Regions from separate parts of the Microbacterium sp. NPDC057944 genome, predicted to be linked through region 2. Evidence: predicted binding sites of a transcription regulator. Region 2 holds the regulator's gene; the other holds the start of a gene.

Region 1 (8,396 bases), on a different contig from region 2:
TCCGCCGGCGTGAGCCGACCGTCGAGCTGTCCGAGTGCCTGTGCGTAGCCGATGGCCCTGCTCGCCGTGACCCCGCCCTCGAGGCCTCGAGCGCGCAGATCGGCGACCTCGTCGACGAGACCGGCCTCCCACATGCGGTCGACGCGCGCGTCGAGACGCTCGACGAGCGCGGGCCTGTCGACATGGAGCCCGACGAGCCTGGTCTCGGGATGCCAGAGGACCGGGGCCTCCGGCAGCGCAGCGCCGTGTGTGGTGCCGCCCTGCTCCAGCACTTCGAGGGCACGGACGATACGGCGGCCGTTGTGCGGATCGACACGGGCTGCCGTCTCGGGGTCGGCTTCGCGCAGCCGCGCCATCAGCGCCGCGCCGCCGAGTGACTCCAGCTCGCTCTCCAATCGGGCTCTGAGCGCGGGATCGCGAGGCGGGAATCGGAAGTCGAAGACGACGCTCGACACGTAGAGGCCCGATCCTCCGACGAGGATCGCATCACCGCCGCGCGAGTGGATCTCTCCGATCGCTGCGCGGGCGAGCGGCTGGTACCACGCGACCGCCGCCTCCTCGGTGACGTCCCTCACATCGAGCAGATGGTGCGCGATCCCGCGGCGCTCCTCCGGGGACAGCTTCGCGGTGCCGATGTCCATGCCGCGGTAGAACTGCATCGCGTCGGCGTTCACGATCTCCGCGGGGTTGCCGCGTGCGCGGAGCTCCTCGGCGAGATCGAGAGCGAGGTCGCTCTTCCCGGTGCCGGTCGCGCCGACGACCGTCCAGAGACGCGGTCTCGTCACACGCCCACGCGCAGCGTCGGCAGCCCCAGCGAGACCGCGCGCGGCCCACCGTCAGCTTCCGGAGCAGGCACCGCGCACGACTCGGCCTGCGAGCGGTCCCAGGCGTCTCCGCCGCGGGTGCGCCGGATGCGCAGCGGCCGTCCAGAAGGATCGTCGGCGAGCAGGTGGAACGGAGCAGCGTGCGTGATGGACACGGTGACGACGTCGCCCGGACGCGGGAGCTCGGAGCCGGGGGTGACTTCGAAATGCACGAGACGGTTGTCCTCGCCGCGACCGGTGAGCCGATGCGTCTCGGCGTCCTTCTTGCCTTCGCCGACGGAGACCAGCACCTCGACCTCTCGGCCGACCTGCTTCTGGTTCTCCTCGAGGGAGATGCGCTCCTGCAGGGCGATCAGCCGTTCGTAGCGCTCCTGGACGACGGCCTTGGGAACCTGGTCCGGCATGGTCGCCGCAGGCGTGCCCTCGCGGATCGAGTACTGGAATGTGAACGCCCCCGAGAACCGGGACTGCTCGACGACCCGCATGGTGTCTTCGAAGTCCTCGTCGGTCTCGCCGGGGAAGCCCACGATGATGTCGGTGGTGATCGCCGCGTGCGGAATGCGCTCCCGTACGCGTTCGATGATGCCGAGGAACCGCTCGCTGCGGTACGAGCGACGCATCGCCTTGAGGATGCTGTCGCTGCCCGACTGGAGCGGCATGTGCAGCTGCGGCATGACGCTCGGAGTCTCCGCCATGGCGTCGATCACGTCATCGGTGAATGCGGCGGGGTGCGGACTGGTGAAGCGGATGCGCTCGAGCCCCTCGATCTCACCTGCGGCGCGGAGCAGCTTGCCGAACGCCTGCCGGTCGCCGAACTCGACCCCGTAGGAGTTGACGTTCTGACCGAGCAGCGTGACCTCGATAGCGCCGTCCTCGACGAGCAGTCGGATCTCGTTCAGGATGTCGCCGGGCCGGCGGTCCTTCTCCTTGCCCCGCAGGTGCGGGACGATGCAGAAGGTGCAGGTGTTGTTGCAGCCGACCGAGATCGACACCCAGCCGCTGTGTGCCGAGTCGCGCTTCGTCGGGAGCGTCGAGGGGAACACCTCGAGCGACTCGAGGATCTCGAGCTCAGCCTCGCCGTTGTGACGGGCCCGCTCCAGAAGCCCCGGGAGAGAGCCCATGTTGTGCGTGCCGAAGACCACGTCGACCCACGGCGCCTTGTCGAGCACGGCCTGCTTGTCCATCTGGGCGAGGCATCCGCCGACGGCGATCTGCATGCCGTCCTTGCGGCGCTTGACAGAAGCGAGCTGGCCGAGGGTTCCGTAGAGCTTGCCTGCCGCGTTGTCGCGGACCGCGCACGTGTTGATGATCACGACGTCGGCCTCTGCGCCGTCGGCCGCCCGGACGTAGCCGGCGCTCTCCAGCGAGCCCGAGAGCCGCTCGGAGTCGTGCACATTCATCTGGCACCCGAAGGTGCGCACTTCGTACGAGCGCTGCCGCCCGTCGCTGTCGACTGCTGCCGACGAGGCATCGATGATCGTCGGTTCACTGCGCGGGATAGTCATGATGGGTCAATTCTACGTTCGAGTGGCGTCTTCTCGCGCTCAGGAATGCCTCGTTCCCCTGACCGCGTCGAACGTCACCGAAGCGTCGACCAGGAACCCGTTGGGATCATGCTCGAAGAGCACGCCGTCGAACGCGACTACTCGAAGCGCACGCCCGAAGAAGGCCGCCGACCGCCGAACTGCTCGGCGGTGACCGTCCGAACCACGTTCGAGACCACCCCTCCCGGATAGCCACGACGAGCGAGTTGGCCGGTGAGTCGGCGCTTCGCGGTCTCCGGATCGAGCCGCGCCAGCGACCGCATCTTGGTGCGAGCGAATTCGAGCGCCCGCTCGATGTCGTCGTCGGGGAGCTCGTCGAGCGCCGCATCGATCACATCGCGAGGGAGGCCACGCTGGGCGAGAGCCCGTGAGACGGCGACCCTCCCCTGCTTCTTCCGCTCCACTCCGGAGGTGACGAGCTGGGCGGCGAGCACCGCATCGTCGAGGTAGCCGCGACGGCAGAAGTCGTCGATCACGTCGTCGATCTGTGCCGCGTCGAGCCGCTGCCCCTGCACCTCGAACCCCTTCAGCACCATCTGCGCTTCCGAGATGGAAAGCGATCTCGCGCGCAGCTTGCGCACGAGAAGCTCCTCCGCCGACTCTCGGATCTCGGCCGGATCGAGGCCGTCGCCGGCTTCCTCCACCGCATCCGGAGACTGCAGGGCACGCAGTCTCGGAGCGGACCTCTCCAGACCGCCTCGTGCCGGATGACGGTCGCTGGGACGGCCTGCGTCGGCGACGCGACTCGTCGCCGTACGCTCGCTCGACGCATCCCAGGTCGACCGCCATGCATCGTCACCGGTGCGGTGAGAGAAGACGTCCTCGACGTTCTCCCCCACCGCACCGGGCTCAGGAGCATCCACGGCAGCGGCCTCATGTTCGACCGTCGCGCCGAATCTGTCGCTGCTCGCTGCCGCAGGGCCGCCGAACAGCGGGATCACCGGCGCAATCCGCTCAGATTCGTCCATGGGTCACTCCGATCTTTGAGCAGGGCGGCACACGACCTCGGGCCGATACCGCAGCACGATCACGCCGGGCGACGCTCGGCGAGCTCGTCGGTCGGGGCCGCCTCGGCCTGCACACCGATGCCGAGCTTCTGCTTGATCTGGGTCTCGATGGCCAGCGCGATGTCAGGGTTCTTGAGGAGGAACGACCGCGCGTTCTCCTTGCCCTGGCCGAGCTGGTCACCGTCGTAGGTGTACCAGGAACCGGACTTCTTCACGATGCCGTGCTCCACGCCGAAGTCGATCAGGCTGCCCTCGCGGGAGATGCCGATGCCGTAGAGGATGTCGAACTCCGCCTGCTTGAACGGCGGAGCCATCTTGTTCTTGACGACCTTGACGCGCGTACGGTTTCCCACGGCATCCGTGCCGTCCTTCAGCGTCTCGATACGACGGATGTCTAGGCGGACCGACGCATAGAACTTGAGCGCCTTTCCACCGGCGGTGGTCTCCGGAGATCCGAAGAAGACTCCGATCTTCTCGCGCAGCTGGTTGATGAAGATCATCGTCGTGTTGGTCTGGTTCAGGCCACCCGTGAGCTTTCGCAGCGCCTGAGACATGAGTCGGGCCTGGAGACCCACGTGCGAGTCGCCCATCTCGCCCTCGATCTCCGCGCGAGGCACGAGCGCCGCCACGGAGTCGATGACGATGAGGTCGATGGCACCGGAACGGACGAGCATGTCGGCGATCTCGAGCGCCTGCTCACCCGTATCGGGCTGCGAGACGAGAAGAGCGTCGATGTCGACACCGAGCTTCGCCGCGTAGTCGGGGTCGAGCGCGTGCTCGGCGTCGATGAACGCTGCGATGCCTCCCGCCCGCTGCGCATTGGCGATCGCGTGGAGGGTCAGGGTCGTCTTACCCGAGGACTCAGGGCCATAGATCTCGACGATGCGGCCACGCGGCAGACCACCGACGCCGAGCGCGACGTCGAGAGCAATGGAACCGGTCGGGATGACGGCGACGGGGGCGCGCTCGTCGCTCCCCAGCCGCATGACCGAGCCCTTTCCGAACTGGCGGTCGATCTGAGCGAGTGCTGTCTCGAGGGACTTCTCGCGGTCTGCGGGTGATGGCATGATGTGTTCCTTCTGCTCGCGTGTTGCCGTCTGTAGGCTGTCGCGGCTCCCCCAGGCTGGGCGAACTCTCCGACAAGACGTATGGCTCCGTGGCCATGTCTTCACCGTACGGGGGGCCTCCGACATCGAGTCGGAACGCCCACGAACTGTGCAGAACACGGTTCCTGAACCACTTGTGCAGAAGACTACGCGGCCTCGAACAGATATTCGAGCACCTTGTGCGCTCGGCGTGTCGGAATGCGGAGCACTCGAACACTCATGATCTGTTCAGCGCCTCCGCGGTTCCAGACGCCCGGCACCGTGCCGACGCGCCAACGGGACGTCGGTCTCATCGCACAGCGCGAGCCAGATGTCGCGAGGAGGAACACCGGCATCCAGCGCTTCGAGCGCCGTACGGCCCGCGAGCTGAGACAGGACGAGGTCGTTCACCAGAGAGAGGGCTCTGCCCTGGAACTCCGCATCGACCGCACGGAGGAACTCGCTACGGCGCATGGAGATGCGGGGGACCGATCAGCGCAGCGAGAGCTGCGGCTCGATCGACGCGACCAGATCGTCGGGAACGACGTCCGGGAACACCTGGAGACCCTCGAGCACGGAGATGCGATCTCCGACTTCGCGCATGATGATCGAGATGGGGACGTCGAGCGCATCGGCGACCGAAGCGAGGATCTCGCTCGAGGCCTCCTTCTGCCCTCGCTCGACCTCACTGAGATAGCCCAGCGCCACAGACGCCTTGCTTGCGACCTGCCGGAGGGTGCGCCCCTTCTGCAGACGGAAGTCCCTCAGCACATCGCCGATTTCCTGCCTGACAAGAATCATCGGAACCTCCTCCCCGTTCGGTCCGCCGGAGTCTCCTCCGACGAGATCGCCAGTCTAATACCACTGGCATGCACAGAATCTACTCTTTCACCCTGTGGTTTGAATGTGAGCACACTCATGTCAACTTTGCCCTGGGGATTTCTATTCCCCGACGAGCTCTCGCAGGATCGCAAGCGCAGCGTCGACAGTCTGGGCTCTGATCGCAGCGCGATCGCCCGTGAACACGAACGCGCGGCTCACCTCCACGACGGGGGTCGCCACGCCGATGTGCACCGTTCCCACCGGCTGCCCGTCCGGCGAGTCCGGACCGGCGATGCCCGTCGTCGACACTCCGACATCGGCCGAGCGTCCTCCGATGGCCACTGCGCTCCTGACGCCCCGCGCCATCTGCGCCGCGACCTCCGGATGCACAGCACCGTGCGTGTCGAGCAGGTCTGCGTCGACGCCCAGGAGGGTGTGCTTGACCGGCGTCGCGTAGGCGACGACCCCGCCGAGCAGTACGGCGGACGCGCCGGGGACGCCGACCAGCGCCGAGCAGAGGGCGCCACCGGTGAGAGACTCCGCGACGCCGAGGGTCCACCCTCGCGCGTCGAGCGCGGCCAGGGCGTCGGAGGCTGCGCTCACGACGCTCGCCGGGCTCCACGGACCTGGGCGACGATGTAGTCGATGCCGCTGGCGACAGTGAGCACGAGGACGATGACCATGAGAACAGCGGTCACGAGCGTCCACGGCTCTCGTCCGATCAGCACGTGCAACGGGAGCAGCGCCCACGACAGGGCGACGCCCTGCACAGCCGTCTTGATCTTCCCCATCCAGGCCGCGGCGACCACGTGCTCGTTCACGATCATCAGGCGGTGGACGGTGATGCCCCACTCGCGCACGAGGATGATCGCGACCAGCCACCAGTTCACCTCGCCGAGGATCGCGAGTCCGATGAACCCCGCCCCCGTGAGGAGCTTGTCGGCGATCGGGTCCCACAGCTTGCCGAAGTCGCTGACGATGTCGTACCGGCGAGCGAGGTAGCCGTCTACCCAGTCCGTCGAGATCGCGACGATGAACAGCGCCGCCGCGACCCAGCGCAGAACGATGTCGCCATCCCCATACGTGCCACCGAGCAGAAGAAGCACGAAGAAGACGACGGCGAGCGGGATGCGGGCGATCGTGATCGCATTGGGCAGCTGCCGGGGAATGGACATCAGTCGCGCCCCGTCAGGCCCCAGGCGTCTTCATCGCCCTCTGCTTCGACGACCGGCAGTCCTTCGAACTGCGCCTCGATCGGGTCGTAGGAGTGCGCCGGCACCGCAGGCGCCTGCGCGACCGGAGCCGCCGGCGCAGCCGAGGCCGAGGAGGCTGCGGGCGCGTCGACTCCCCTGAGCTTCGCGAGCACCTGCGGAAGCTGCTCTGCGGTGGCCAGCACGTCGCGGGCCTTCGACCCTTCGGACGGGCCGACGATCTCGCGCGATTCGAGGAGATCCATCAGGCGTCCCGCCTTGGCGAAGCCGACGCGGAGCTTGCGCTGGAGCATCGAGGTGGATCCGAACTGAGAGGACACGATGAGCTCCGCAGCGGCGAGCAGCAGCTCGAGATCGTCGCCGATGTCCTCGTCGACGTCCTTCTTCTTGGCCGGGTCCATCGCCTCCTGCACATCGGAGCGGTACTCCGGGCGCGCCTGACGGGTGACGTGTTTGACGACGGCGTCGATCTCCTTCTCATCGACCCAGGCGCCCTGCAGACGGAACGGCTTCGACGAACCCATCGGCGAGAACAGGGCGTCGCCCTGGCCGATCAGCTTGTCGGCGCCGGGGCTGTCGAGGATGACGCGGCTGTCCGTCACGCTGGTGACGGCGAAGGCGAGGCGCGACGGCACGTTGGCCTTGATCAGACCGGTCACGACGTCGACGCTCGGCCGCTGCGTGGCGAGCACCAGGTGGATGCCGGAGGCGCGGGCGAGCTGCGTGATGCGCACGATCGAGTCCTCGACGTCTCGCGGGGCGACCATCATGAGATCGGCGAGCTCGTCGACGACGACGAGGAGGTACGGGTACGGCTTGAGCACCCGCTCGCTGCCGACGGGCACCTCGACCTCCCCCGCGCGCACGGCCCGGTTGAAGTCGTCGATGTGGCGGAAGCCGAACGACGCGAGGTCGTCGTACCGCATGTCCATCTCCTTCACGACCCACTGCAGCGCCTCGGCTGCCTTCTTGGGGTTCGTGATGATGGGCGTGATGAGATGCGGCACGCCGGCGTAGCTGGTGAGCTCGACACGCTTCGGGTCGATCAGCACCATGCGCACGTCGGAGGGGCGCGCGCGCATGAGAAGGCTGGTGATCATCGAGTTCACGAAGCTCGACTTACCCGAGCCGGTGGAACCGGCCACGAGGAGGTGAGGCATCTTCGCGAGGTTCGCCGTGACGAAGTTGCCGCCGACGTCCTTTCCGACGCCGATCGTGAGCGGATGAGTGTTCTTCAGGGCCGCCTGCGATCGCAGGACGTCGCCGAGCGCCACCGTCTCGCGGTCGGTGTTGGGGATCTCGATGCCGATCGCGCTCTTGCCGGGGATCGGCGAGAGGATGCGCACGTCGTTCGACGCCACGGCGTAGGCGAAGTTGTTGCTCAGCTGGAGGATCTTCTCGACCTTGACACCGTGGCCGACTTCGACCTCGTACTGCGTGACCGTCGGACCGCGCGAGAAACCGGTGACCTTGGCGTCGACGTTGAACTGCGACAGGACGCTCGTGATCTGCTCGACGATCCGGTCGTTGGCCTCGGAGCGCGCCACAGAGGGCGGGCCCTCGGCGAGCACGCCGGGAGACGGAAGGATGTACGGAGCGAGCGGCGCCTGCGGGCCGCCCTCCCCCGGGCCTTCGGTGCCGAAGCCGTCGAGGCCGGGGAGCTCGGGCATCTCGCCCGTGTCGGAGTCGTCGAGGAGCGCGGTCGTCTGCTGCTCCGCCAGCGCGTCGGTCACGGAGCGCACATCGGACAGCACCTCGGTGGCGGCGTCGTAGGGGTCGGCGACGGTGATCGCCTGGTCGTAGGCGGGTGTCGCGTCGGTCGTGGTGAGCAGCGCCGTGATGTCGTCGGAGTCGAGCGATCCCTCATCGGGATCCTCCTCGCGACCGGTCTTGTTGCGGCGCC
Region 2 (8,396 bases):
GGCTGGCGGCCGCAGGGCCCGACTTCATCTCGGTGACCTACGGCGCCGGCGGCTCGACCGGGGGACGCTCCCTGGAGGTGCTCCGCTTCATCCGCGAGCACACCGATGTCGAGCCCCTCGCGCACCTCACCTGCGTGGGCAACACCTACGCGGGCGCCGCGACGCTCATCAGGGAGTTCCTGGATGCCGGCATCCTCAGCTTCCTCGCCCTCCGCGGGGATCCGCCCGTCGGGCACGACGAGCCGTTCCTCGGCGATCTGGAGAGCGCGGCGCAGCTCGTGCAGCTCATCGACCGCGTGCAGGCGGAACGTGCCCCCTACGAGGAGTCGCCGGTGCCGGGCATCCCCGGCGCCGCACGCGTGAGCGCGCGCCGCAAGGCGAGCATCGCAGTCGCCGCCTTCCCCAACGGGCACCCGCGCTCCGTCCACCGCTGGCAGGACGTCGACGCGCTGCTCGCGAAGCAGGCCGCCGGTGCGACCTCCGCGATCACGCAGCTGTTCTTCCACGCCGACGACTACCTCACGTTCGTCGAGAGGGCGCGCGCCGCCGGCGTCACGATCCCGATCCTCCCCGGCATCATGCCGATCGTCTCGCCGGTCCGGCTCGCTCGCGTGCTCGAGCTCACCGGCGAGACGCTGCCCAGCGAGCTCGCCATCGCCCTCGACGTGGAGCCGACCCGCGAGGGCCGGCACGAGATCGGCGTCGAGTGGGCCGCGCGCCTCGCCAGGGAGGTCGTCGACGGCGGCGCACCCGGCGTGCACCTCTACGCGTTCAACCAGCACGACACCGTGCTCACCGTCCTCGAGGAGGCCGGCGTCCTGCCGGTGTCCCGACTCCGCTGACCCCAGAACCCCCGCTGAAAGGAACACCCATGTCCGCATTCCCCGAGGGCACCATCCTCGGCTACCCCCGTATCGGTCGCCGTCGCGAGCTGAAGAAGGCCGTCGAGGCGTTCTGGGCCGGCCGCACCGACCTCGCCGAGCTGGAGGCCACCTCCGCGGAGCTGCGCGCAGCCACGCGCGAACGTCTCGCCGCGCTCGGCCTCGGCCGCACCGACTCCGCCATCCCCGAGTCGTTCTCGTACTACGACCAGGTGCTCGACGCCGCGGTGACGGTCGGCGCGATCCCCGCGCGGTTCGAGGACCTCCGGTCGGAGGACGGCACCATCGGCCTTCCGGCGTACTTCACGGTCGCCCGCGGCGAGGGGGAGCGCGCCCCGCTCGAGATGACCAAGTGGTTCGACTCGAACTACCACTACCTGGTGCCGGAGATCGGCCCCGAGACGGCGTTCTCGCTGTCCAGCGACCGTGTCGTCCGCGAGTTCGCAGAGGGCGCGGCCGCCGGATTCACGACCCGCCCGGTCATCGTCGGCCCGGTGACCCTCCTCGCTCTGGCGAAGGCATCGGACGACGCCCCCGAGGGGTTCGATCCGCTGTCGCGACTCGACGACCTGCTCCCCATCTACGTCGAGCTGCTCGCGCGGCTGAAGGACGCCGGTGCGGAGTGGGTGCAGCTCGACGAGCCCGCACTGGTCAGCGAGTCGCTCCCTGCGTCGATCGCTGCGCTGGCGGATGCCGCCGGCCGCGCCCTCGCGGTGCTGGGCGGAGCGGCGGCGCGCCCGTCGATCCTGGTCGCCGCGCCGTACGCCGACCTCGGTGAGGTGTTCCCCGTGCTGGCCGCAGCCCCGATCGAGGCGATCGCCGTCGACCTCGTGCGCGGAGGCGTCCCCGCGGCCGCAGCCGGCCTGGAGGGGAAGACCCTCGTGGGCGGCGTCGTCGACGGTCACAACATCTGGCGCGGCGACCTCGCCTCGGCCTTCGACACGCTCGAGGCGCTGCGCGCGCTCGGCGCCGCCGGCGTCTCGGCCTCCACGTCGACCTCTCTGCTGCACGTGCCGCACGATGTGTCCGACGAGACGAAGCTCGATGCGCGTCTGGTCTCGTGGCTCGCCTTCGCCGACCAGAAGGTCGAGCAGGTCGTGGCCCTGGCCCGGGGCCTCGCCGAGGGGCGTGCGGCGGTCGCCGCCGATCTCGACGCGGCATCCGCTGCCCTGCAGGACCGTCTCTCGGCTCCGGGCGTCCGCGACGGTGCCATTCGTGCCCGTGCGCTCACCGAGGCGGACTTCTCGCGCGTGTCCTACGAGGAGCGGGAGTCCGCGCAGGAGGCCCTCGGCCTTCCGGCGCTGCCGCTCACGACGATCGGGTCGTTCCCGCAGACCGGCGACATCCGCCGTGCCCGGGCGCGGTTCACCAGGGGCGAGATCCCCGCCGAGGACTACGAGGAGTTCCTGCGTCGCGAGGTCGCCAGCGTCGTCTCGCTGCAGGAGGACCTGGGCCTCGACGTGCTCGTGCACGGTGAGCCGGAGCGCAACGACATGGTGCAGTACTTCGCCGAGAACCTCGACGGCTTCGACGTCACCGAGAACGGCTGGGTGCAGTCGTACGGCTCCCGCGCGACCCGCCCGTCCCTCCTGTGGGGCGACGTCTCCCGTCCCGCTCCCATCACGGTGGACTGGTCGACGTACGCCCAGTCGCTCACGACCAAGCACATGAAGGGGATGCTGACGGGCCCCGTCACGATCCTCGCCTGGTCCTTCGTCAGAGACGACCAGCCGCTCGGCGAGACCGCGAACCAGGTGGCGCTCGCCCTGCGCGACGAGATCGCCGACCTCGAGGCCGCTGGCATCGCGATCATCCAGGTCGACGAGCCCGCGCTGCGCGAGCTGCTTCCTCTGAAGAAGGCGGATCAGCCCGCGTACCTGCAGTGGTCCGTGGACTCGTTCCGTCTCGCGACGGGTGGCGCGGCGGCGGGCACCCAGGTGCACACCCACCTCTGCTACTCGGAGTTCGGCGTCGTGATCGACGCGATCCGCGCCCTCGACGCCGACGTGACCTCGATCGAGGCGGCCCGCAGTCGCATGGAGGTCGTGACGGACATCGCCGAGGTCGGCTTCGATCACGGCATCGGCCCCGGTGTCTACGACATCCACTCGCCGCGCGTCCCCTCGGCGGAGGAGGTCGAGTCGCTGCTGCGCCGCGCGGTGGACGAGATCCCGACGCGTCAGCTGTGGGTCAATCCCGACTGCGGTCTGAAGACGCGCGGATACGACGAGACCGTGGCGTCGCTGCGCAACATCGTCGAGGCCACGCGTCGGGTGCGCGAGGACGTGGTCGTCGCGGTCTGACGCCCGTCAGAAGAGAGAAGCGAACCGCCCTTCCCGGAGCTCGGGAAGGGCGGTTCGCTGTCGTCAGCGGTCGTCAGACCGCGCGCAGCACCGCGACGATCTTGCCGAGGATCACGGCTTCGTCGCCCAGGATCGGCTCGAAGGCGGAGTTGCGGGGGAGGAGCCAGGTGTGCCCGTCGCGGCGGCGGAGCACCTTGACCGTGGCCTCGCCGTCGAGCATGGCCGCGACGATCTCGCCGTTCTCCGCGCTGTGCTGCGAGCGGACGACGACCCAGTCGCCGTCGCAGATCGCGGCGTCGATCATGGACTCGCCCGACACCTTGAGCATGAACAGGTCACCCTTGCCGACGAGCTGCCGGGGGAGCGGGAAGATCTCCTCGACCTGCTGATCCGCGGTGATCGGCACGCCGGCGGCGATGCGGCCCACCAGCGGCACGAGAGCGGCGTCTCCGACCGGGGTGGCGACATCGGCGGGGTTCTCGCCGCTCGCGCCGGGGAGGTCGATGAGCACCTCCATGGCCCTGGTCTTGCCGGGGTCGCGGCGCAGATAGCCGCTGAGCTCCAGCTGTCCGAGTTGATGCGTGACGCTGGACAGCGACTTGAGGCCGACGGCGTCGCCGATCTCGCGCATGCTCGGCGGATAGCCGTGCCGGCTGATCGAGTTCTGGATGACCTCGAGGATCGCCATCTGCTTGGGGCTGAGGCTCTTGCGGCGACGGGTGCGCGGCGCCTCGGTGTCGGGGGCGGAGTTCTCGCTCATCGTGCTCCTTTGTACGCGATTCCGGCGTCGCAGTTCGAATGTCGGAGGTCCGTGGTGGGGTATCCGTATCGAAACCGTATCCGAGAAACGGCCCGATCTGGAAGATCTGTTCGAGCGTGTCGGCAGATTCTCGGATCAGGTTTCGAAGAACGCTTGACAGATGTTCGAACTCGAAGATATCTTCGGTACGTAGCTTCGCATTCCTGACTCCCGGCCGAGTCCTGGATGCGAACGCTACGCCAACTTTCTCCGGCGGGGATGATCCGCCGGAGGCCAGAAAGGAAGCACGACATGAGCACCATCACCTTCGGAACCGCAGCAGTCCTTCCGGCACGTCCGGCCGCACGCCTGCGTCTGACGGTCCGCGGTCGCCGCGTGCTCCTCGGGCTCGCCTCGGTCCCTCTCGCGGCGGGCATCGCCTTCGCCGCGCTCAGCGGCGGAAGCGCTGCGGCGTCCGGCGCTCACGTCGCGGCGGCGTCCTTCGAGACCGTCACGGTGATGCCGGGGGATACCCTCTGGTCGATCGCCACCACGGTCGCTCCCGACGCCGACCCCCGCGAGGTGATCGGCGAGATCAGCCGGCTCAACATGCTCACCGGCGGCGCACTGCAGATCGGCGACGAGCTCGCCATCCCCGCGCAGTACTCGGAGTGATCTCGGAGCGCGCGTCCTGCGAGCCCGTCGGGAGAGCGGTGGATGCGCAATGCGGCGTCACCCGGTGCATCATCGGCCTTCGCGCGTCCTAGCATGGGAAGGGTGACCGCATCACTCGCTGATCTCCCGCTTCGCGACGACCTCCGCGGATTGACTCCCTACGGAGCTCCGCAGGCCCCGCTTCCCATCGCGCTCAACGTCAACGAGAACACGCATCCCATTCCGGATGCCGTCGCCAGCGACATCCTCGACGACATCGCCGTGGCGCTGCGCGACATGAACCGCTACCCGGATCGAGAGTTCACGACTCTGCGCGAGGGCTTCGCCGAGTATCTCGGGCACGGGCTCACTGCCGACCAGATCTGGGCGGGCAACGGCTCGAACGAGGTGCTGCAGCACATTCTCCAGGCGTTCGGCGGTCCTGGACGCACGGCGTTCGGCTTCGCCCCCACGTACTCCATGTACCCGCTGATCGCTCAGGGCACCGGCGCGCGCTGGGTGGCGGGCGTCCGCGAGCCCGACTACACGATCACCGCGGAAGACGCTGCTGCTCAGGTGCGCGCTGTCGACCCCGACGTGATCCTGCTGTGCTCCCCGAACAACCCGACGGGCACGCCCCTCGGGCTCGATGTCGTCGAGGCCGTCTACGAGGCGGCCAGAGGCATCGTGATCGTCGACGAGGCGTATCAGGAGTTCGCACCGCGGGAGGCGGCATCCGCCCTCTCTCTCCTCGAAGGGCGTCCGCGTCTGGCGGTGTCGCGCACGATGAGCAAGGCCTTCGCCTTCGCGGGAGCGCGGGTGGGCTACCTGGCCGCCGATCCCGCGTTCATCGACGCGCTGCGCCTCGTGCGCCTGCCCTATCACCTGAGCGCCCTCACCCAGGCGGCGGCGATCGCCGCGCTGCGCAACGCCGACGTCATGCTCGGCATGGTCGACGAGATCGTCGAGCAGCGCGATCGCATCTCGGCAACCCTGGAAGCCCTCGGGTACACGCCGCACGAGTCCTGGTCGAACTTCGTCCTCTTCGGCGGGGTGGTTGACCCGAAGGCCACGTGGCAGCAGCTGTACGACAGGGGCGTGCTGATCCGCGACGTCGGCATCCCCGGCCACCTCCGCGTCACCGCGGGTACGGAGGCCGAGACCACGGCGTTCCTCGACGCCCTCGCCTCGATAGGATCGGCATCATGAGCACCCCCGCCCCGCGCACAGCCCGCCGCGTGCGCAGCACGTCGGAGTCCACGGTCGAGCTCGAGCTCAACCTCGACGGGACGGGTGTGGGCCGCATCGACACCTCGGTGCCGTTCTTCGACCACATGCTGACCGCGTTCGCGAAGCACTCCCTCACCGACCTCACGGTGCGGGCGTCCGGCGACACGAACATCGATGCGCACCACACCGTCGAGGACGTCTCGATCGTGCTCGGGCAGGCGATCCGCGAGGCGCTGGGCGACAAATCCGGCATCTCCCGCTACGGCGACGCGCTGGTCCCTCTCGACGAGGCGCTCGCGCAGGCGGTCGTCGACATCTCCGGTCGCCCGTACCTCGTGCACGAGGGTGAGCCCACAGGATTCGAGTACCACCTCATCGGCGGTCACTTCACGGGCGCCCTCGTGCGGCACTCGTTCGAGGCGATCACGTTCAACGCCGGACTCACCGTGCACGTCCGCGTGCTGGGCGGCCGCGATCCTCACCACATCGCCGAGGCGGAGTACAAGGCCTTCGCGCGTGCCTTCCGCCAGGCGAAGGCTCTCGATCCGCTGGTCGACGGCGTCCCGTCCACCAAGGGCGCGCTGTGAGCAGCGCCCCCACGGTCGCGGTCTTCGACTACGAGTCCGGCAACGTCCACTCCGCCGTCAAAGCGCTCGTCGCCGCGGGAGCGGATGCTGTGCTCACCCGCGACAAGACGCAGGCGCTGGAGGCCGACGGCCTGGTGGTTCCTGGCGTCGGCGCCTTCCAGGCGGTCCGCGACGCGCTGTTCGCCCACGGTGGTGACGAGATCATCGATCGTCGGCTCGCCGGTGGACGCCCGGTGCTGGGCATCTGCGTCGGCATGCAGGTGCTGTTCTCCCATGGCGTCGAGCGCGGGCACGACACCGAGGGCCTCGGCGAATGGCCGGGCGCGGTGACGGAGCTCAACGCGCCGGTCCTGCCACACATGGGCTGGAACACGGTCGAGCCCGGCGCCGACAGCGTGCTGTTCCGCGGCATCGAGCAGGAGCGGTTCTACTTCGTGCACTCGTACGCGGCGCAGTCCTGGGAGCTCGACGTCATCCCTCCGTTCCCGCAGCCCGTGCTCACCTGGACGACCTACGGCGATCCCTTCCTCGCAGCCGTCGAGAACGGCCCGCTCTCGGCCACCCAGTTCCACCCGGAGAAGTCCGGAGACGCGGGCATCCAGCTGCTGCGCAACTGGGTCGGCAGCCTCTGACCTCCTCGATCGGCGTCACGCATTTGAACGAGCGCCGATTGCGAGGGTAACCTCGGTTCTCGTGCCTCTCATCGGCGCACTCCCACCACTCAAGGACGTCATGAACGACTTCGCGCAGTCTCCCTCCCTCACTCTGCTCCCGGCCGTCGATGTCGCGGGCGGCAAGGCCGTCCGCCTCACGCAGGGCGAGGCCGGCAGCGAGACCAGCTACGGCGATCCTCTCGACGCCGCAGGGGAGTGGGTGGCGCAGGGCGCGAAGTGGATCCACCTCGTCGACCTCGACGCCGCTTTCGGACGAGGGAGCAACGCCCCCATCCTGCGCAAGGTGATCAAGCAGTTCAAGAACGTCAACATCGAGCTCTCCGGCGGCATCCGCGACGACGCGACGCTGGAGGCGGCGCTCGAGAGCGGCGCCACGCGCATCAACCTCGGGACTGCGGCGCTGGAGAACCCCGAGTGGGCGGCAGACGTCATCGGCCGGTTCGGCGAGGCGATCGCGGTCGGCCTCGACGTGCGCGGCACGACCCTCGCGGCCCGCGGCTGGACGAAGGACGGCGGCGATCTCTGGGAGGTCCTGGATCGCCTCGAAGACGCCGGCTGCAGCCGCTACGTCGTGACCGACGTGACCAAGGACGGCACGCTCCGCGGACCGAACCTCGAGCTCCTGCGCGAGATGACCTCGCGCACCCCGAAGCCCGTCGTCGCCTCGGGCGGCATCGCGAACCTCGACGACATCGCCGCTCTCCGCGAGCTCGTGCCGCTGGGCGTCGAGGGCGCCATCGTCGGCAAGGCGCTGTATGCAGGCGCGTTCACGCTGGCCGAGGCTCTGGATGTCGCAGGAGACTGACGCGCACTCCTGCGGGCCCGAGTCGCACAATCACGGCGACTCGGCGGGCGTTCCGTGGGAGGGGCGCAGCTTCGAGCCGAATCCGCACGCCGCGGACGACGGCTCCGCCGACCCCGCGCTGCTCGAGGCTCTGCAGAGGTTCCGTGCGGGCGATGGCGCGCAGACGGAGGTCGTCGACGCCTTCCGCTCCGCGCGCGTGCTGATCCCCCTCGTCGCCGAGAAGGGTGATGAGGGCGTAGGTCCCACGGGCCTGGTCGTCGACAAGACGCAGGAGCTGTCGATCGTCACGGTCGCGGCCCCCGACGGCCGCCGCGTGCAGCCGGTGTTCTCCTCGGTCGACGCGATGCAGCGGTGGGATGCCACGGCCCGGCCCATCCCGGTCGAAGCCGTGCGCGCCGCGCTGGCGGCCTCCGCCGACGACACCGATCTGATCGTGCTGGACCCGACGTCCGACACGGAGTTCGTGATCCGCCGACCCGCGGTGTGGGCGATCGCTCAGGGGCACGCGTGGGAGCCGAGCTTC

Evidence for each region. Region 2 encodes LexA, which represses DNA repair genes until DNA is damaged. Its sites were predicted from a motif close to TCGAACANNTGTTCGA; they were not measured.
Region 1: recA (recombinase RecA) is a predicted target of LexA. The motif match lies at 4,638-4,653, and genes of this name have one in related genera.

What each region holds. Positions count from the first base shown of each region.
Region 1 is NZ_JBHVPJ010000002.1:754,382-762,777, forward strand. Features, by position in the region: gene miaA (tRNA (adenosine(37)-N6)-dimethylallyltransferase MiaA) at 1-785, opposite strand, end outside; gene miaB (tRNA (N6-isopentenyl adenosine(37)-C2)-methylthiotransferase MiaB) at 782-2,329, opposite strand; gene ACFVRO_RS13085 (regulatory protein RecX) at 2,467-3,336, opposite strand; gene recA (recombinase RecA) at 3,396-4,442, opposite strand; gene ACFVRO_RS13095 (DUF3046 domain-containing protein) at 4,710-4,934, opposite strand; gene ACFVRO_RS13100 (helix-turn-helix domain-containing protein) at 4,953-5,261, opposite strand; gene ACFVRO_RS13105 (CinA family protein) at 5,403-5,885, opposite strand; gene pgsA (CDP-diacylglycerol--glycerol-3-phosphate 3-phosphatidyltransferase) at 5,882-6,457, opposite strand; gene ACFVRO_RS13115 (DNA translocase FtsK) at 6,457-8,396, opposite strand, start outside.
Region 2 is NZ_JBHVPJ010000003.1:31,935-40,330, reverse strand. Features, by position in the region: gene ACFVRO_RS17250 (methylenetetrahydrofolate reductase) at 1-842, shown strand, start outside; gene metE (5-methyltetrahydropteroyltriglutamate--homocysteine S-methyltransferase) at 872-3,184, shown strand; gene lexA (transcriptional repressor LexA) at 3,258-3,944, opposite strand; gene ACFVRO_RS17235 (LysM peptidoglycan-binding domain-containing protein) at 4,236-4,598, shown strand; gene ACFVRO_RS17230 (histidinol-phosphate transaminase) at 4,692-5,786, shown strand; gene hisB (imidazoleglycerol-phosphate dehydratase HisB) at 5,783-6,394, shown strand; gene hisH (imidazole glycerol phosphate synthase subunit HisH) at 6,391-7,026, shown strand; gene priA (bifunctional 1-(5-phosphoribosyl)-5-((5-phosphoribosylamino)methylideneamino)imidazole-4-carboxamide isomerase/phosphoribosylanthranilate isomerase PriA) at 7,127-7,873, shown strand; gene ACFVRO_RS17210 (SseB family protein) at 7,857-8,396, shown strand, end outside.